2 regions of the Dysosmobacter sp. Phy genome follow, and region 1 is predicted to be linked to the other one. Evidence: riboswitches for the same ligand, from Rfam matches in the RefSeq annotation. Region 1 holds a riboswitch; the other holds the start of a gene.
The links. A riboswitch is a leader RNA that binds a small molecule or an ion and turns the genes downstream of it on or off. The one in region 1 is predicted to bind magnesium.
Positions count from the first base shown of each region.

Region 2: it holds a riboswitch for magnesium, as region 1 does, so the genes downstream of both, mgtE (magnesium transporter) here and mgtE (magnesium transporter) in region 1, are expected to answer to the same signal.

Region 1 covers NZ_CM136997.1:2,217,855-2,220,053, reverse strand. The annotation lists gene mgtE (magnesium transporter) at 1-798, opposite strand, end outside; M-box (ykoK) riboswitch at 1,031-1,189, opposite strand; gene ACVDHE_RS10920 (hypothetical protein) at 1,357-1,716, shown strand; gene recQ (DNA helicase RecQ) at 1,735-2,199, opposite strand, start outside.
Region 2 covers NZ_CM136997.1:533,233-535,431, forward strand. The annotation lists gene ACVDHE_RS02660 (JAB domain-containing protein) at 1-653, opposite strand, end outside; M-box (ykoK) riboswitch at 839-997, shown strand; gene mgtE (magnesium transporter) at 1,125-2,199, shown strand, end outside.

The DNA.
Region 1 (2,199 bases):
GGAGAGCAGGATCAGGCGGAAGAAGTTCACCGCCGCCAAAGCCGCGGCGCACAGGCCGCTGACCCGGATCTCCCGCCACAGGACCCGGCCCCAGTCGGAAAAGTGGATCTCACCCAGGGACAGTCCCCGGATCACCATGACGGAGGACTGGCTGCCGCAGTTGCCGCCGGTGTCCATCAGCATGGGGATGAAGGCCGTCAGGACCACCTGGGCGGCCAGGGCATCCTCAAAGTGGGAGATGATGCCGCCGGTGACGGTGGCGGAGAGCATCAGCAGCATCAGCCACACCACCCGGCTGCGGAACAGGCGGAAAATGGAGCTTTCAAAATACGGCTCCTCCGAGGGGGTCATGGCGGCCATGACCTCCATGTCCTCCGTGGCCTCCGCCTGGAGCACCGTCATGGCATCCGCGGCGGTGACGACCCCCACCAGATGGTTGCCGGCATCCACCACCGGCAGCTCCGGCAGGTCGTACCGCTCCATCAGCTGGGCGGCCACCTCCCGGTCGTCCTCCGGCTGGAGGGTGGCGAAGGGGTGGGTCATCACCGTCTCCAACCGCACGCCGCCCCGGGTCAGCAGCAGCGTCCGCAGGCCCACCAGGCCCAGCAGGACGCCCTCCTCCGACACCACAAAGCAGCTGTTGAGCCCGGCGTCGGGCAGGCCCACCTGCCGGATCCGCTCAATGGCCTCGTTGACCCGGCACCGGGGAGAGAGCACCGGGGGATCGATCCACATGACGGCGGCCACGGCGTCCTCCGGAGCGTTCAGGTACAGCATATCATTCTTTCTCATCAGCATCGTTCGCACCTCCTGTTTGATCGGGGAGCCGAAGCTCCGTTCGTGACAGGGAGGCCGGACGCGCGCCTAGGCAGGACGGATGCCCGCGAGAGCTCCGTCAGCAGCACAGGGCTGCTTTTTCCAGACGCGTGTGTCTGGCCATCGACTGCCGGCATCCATTCCATTCACCTCACTTTTTTGAAAGAAATCCGCAAAAAACGCGCCCCCGAACGGTGGGGGCGCGCAAAAGAGCCATCGTCACCGTTCAAGCTTCAACTCCGCCGGGCGGTGAAATCGCGTTAGGTCATGCCTTGTTGTTCGACAAGCCCTGTTCAAACCAGCGCGGGATGTCTCCATCCCTTTGCGGCAGCGATCCGTATCCCTGCGGTAGCCTTACCTACCGGACACATATTTGCTTACAGTAACATTTTATCCCGGAACAGGGCCTCTGTCAACCCACAGATGTGCGCTTGGTCCCATCTCCTATCGCGAAAATCCGTTCTTGACATATCTAAAGTAGGTGCTATACTATCACAGTAGCACCTACTTTAGAAACAAACTCACAGGGAGGCGGTTTCCATGCGGCTCTATTCCAACTACACCCCCAACGAATTCAGCGATGTCTGTCAGATGGCCCAGGAACTGGGCTTTACGCCGTCGGCCTTTCAGCACTACTGCGTGATGCTCCAGGCCGGCCGGCAGAGCGGCGCCCCGCCTTTGGCCACGCTGGTCGCCACCATGCTGCAAAATCTGGACCGCAGGCAGCACGGCGAGACCTTCATCGTCTCCTCCCTGCTGCCGGATGAGTGGCCGTGCCTGTCCCGCAGCGAGAAAATGACCCTTGCCAAGCAGCTTGCCCGCCATGTCAAAACGCACCCGGACCGCTTCGCCCCCTACAAGGTGGCAAAGGGGAGCACCACCGTCTATCAGGTGCTGTAAACAGGCGGAGGGAGCGTCTCACGCTCCCTCCGTAAAGGCGGCGATCTCCGCCAGGAAGGCCCGGCCGTAGCGCCGGGCCTTTTCCTCGCCCACGCCGCCCACGTCCAGCAGCTCCTCCATGGAACCGGGGCGGGTCAGGGCCATCTCCCGCAGCGTCTTGTCGGAGAACACCACATAGGCCGGCACGCCCCGGATCCGGGCCGTTTTGGCCCGCAGGGCCCGCAGGCGGGCAAACAGCTCCGCCGCCTCGCCCTCCAGCTCCCCGGAGGAGGCCTGCCGCGCCGGGGCCGAGCGGTCGGAGCGGAAGGTCCGCATCCACAGCTCCCGCTGGTCTCCCAGGGCCTCCAGGCCCCGGTCCGTCAGCTCCAGCACCGGATAGGGGCCGGTGCTGACCGTGAGATATCCCTCGTCCAGCAAGAATTCCATCCGCTCCCGGACCTCTCCCTGGGTCAATCTCCCCAGGGCGCCATAGTCCGGCTCCCG
Region 2 (2,199 bases), 1.5 Mb from region 1:
GCCATGGACACAAAGTCCCCGTCGGCCACGATGATGTGATCCGCCAGCTCCACGCCGATAGTAGCCAGGGCCTCTTTGGCCCGGTCTGTGGTGGCATAGTCCTCCGGCGAGGGCAAGGCCACGCCGCTGGGGTGGTTGTGGGAGAGGATCACGGCGCTGGCGGAGGTCAGCAGGGCGTTGGACACCATCTGCCGGATGTTCAGATCCGCGCCGGCCACACCGCCCTCGGCCAGCCGCTTGCAGGCCAGCAGCTTTCCCTTGCGGTCCAGGCACAGCTGGTAGATGACCTCATGGGTCTCCCCGGCAAACCGCTCCAGCAGGTATCGTCCCGCCCGCTCCGAGGAGTTGAGGATGGTCTCCTTTTCGCTCTCCGCCAGGCGGGCCTTCCGGGCCAGCAGCGGCGCCAGACGCAGCAAAATGGCAGCGCTCTCTCCGATGCCCTCCACCTTCTGAAGGTCCTCCACAGGAGCGGACAGCACGGCGGAGAGGGACCCGTACCGGTCCATCAGGGCGTGGGCGATGGGGTTGGTGTCCCGGCGGGGGATGGCGTAGTACAGCAGCAGCTCCAGGGCCTCGTGGTCCGCAAAGGCGTCCAGTCCGCCCTGCAGGAACCGCCGGCGCATCTTCTCCCGGTGGCCGTCGTGAATGCCCATCAAGCGCCCTCCTCTCCCCGCCCTCGGAAAACTTGGAATCGTAAACTTGGAATCGTATTATTATATCACAACCCCTGTTCTCCCACAAGGGGAATCCGGGATGTAAAATTCCCTTCAAATCCCCGCCCCGCCTTGACAGCGCCCATAAATTGTCATAATATAAACAGTAGATTGCGGAAAAACTGCATAGGGTCCGGTAGGTAAGGCTACCACAGGGATATGGATCGCTGCCGCGGAGTGATGGAGACATCATGAGATGGTTTGAACAGGCGATATCGAACACGAAGGTATCATCTAACGCGATTTCACCGCCTTGTGAGGCTAAAGCTTGAACGGCGACGAAAACCCGCCAGGGCGGATTTCCGTTTTTGGAGAGGGATCTCCCCCTCAGCCGTACCGGTCGGACGGCTGTGGGGCTTTTTGTTTTTCCGGGCAAAAAATGATCGCCGATCAGAGAGGAGGTCCCGCGGGATGTTTGAGGATGAACGGACGGAGCTGCTGGAAAAAATCGAGGACTACGTAGCCCGAAAACGATACGCCGACCTGCGGGACCTGCTGCTGCCGCTGGAGGCGGCAGATGTCGCCCAGCTCTTTGCCGAGCTGGAGGAACACGCGCTGCCCCTGGCCTTCCGCCTGCTGCCCAAGGAGCAGGCGGCGGAGGTGTTCGTGGAGCTGGACAGCGACCAGCAGGAAATGCTGATCCAGGGCTTTTCCAACACGGAGCTGAAGGAAGTGCTGGACGAGCTGTATCTGGACGATACCGTGGACATCGTGGAGGAGATGCCGGCGGGTGTGGTCAAGCGCATCCTGCGGCACTCGGACCCGGAGATGCGCAAGAGCATCAACGAGATCCTCAAGTATCCGGAGGACTCCACCGGCAGCATCATGACCACGGAGTTCGTGGACCTGAAGGCCACCATGACGGTGGAGGACGCCTTCAAGCGCATCCGCCGCACGGGTCTTGACAAGGAGACCATCAACATCTGCTACGTCACCGACGAGCGCCGCCACCTGACCGGCCTGCTGTCCATCCGGACGCTATTGCTGGCCGACGAGGACGACGTCATCGGCGATATCATGGAGACCAACATCATCTCCGTCCAGACCCTGGACGACCAGGAGACCACCGCCCGCTCTCTGAGCAAGTACAACTTCCTGGCCCTGCCGGTGGTGGACACGGAGAACCGCCTGGTGGGCATTGTCACCGTTGACGACGCCATGGACGTCCTGCAGGAGGAGGTCACGGAGGACATCGAGCTGATGGCCGCCATCCTCCCCTCCGACAAGCCGTATCTGAAAACCGGCGTGCTGGAGACCTGGAAGGCCCGCACACCCTGGCTGCTGATATTGATGCTCTCGGCCACCTTCACCGGCATCATCCTCACCCACTTCGAGTCCTCCCTCTCCGCCTGCGCCATCCTCACCGCCTTCATCCCCATGCTCTCCGGCACCGGCGGCAACAGCGGCACCCAGGCCTCCACCGCCGTAATCCGTGCCCTGTCTCTGGGTGAGGTCCGCTTCTCCGACCTGCTGCGGGTGCTGTGGA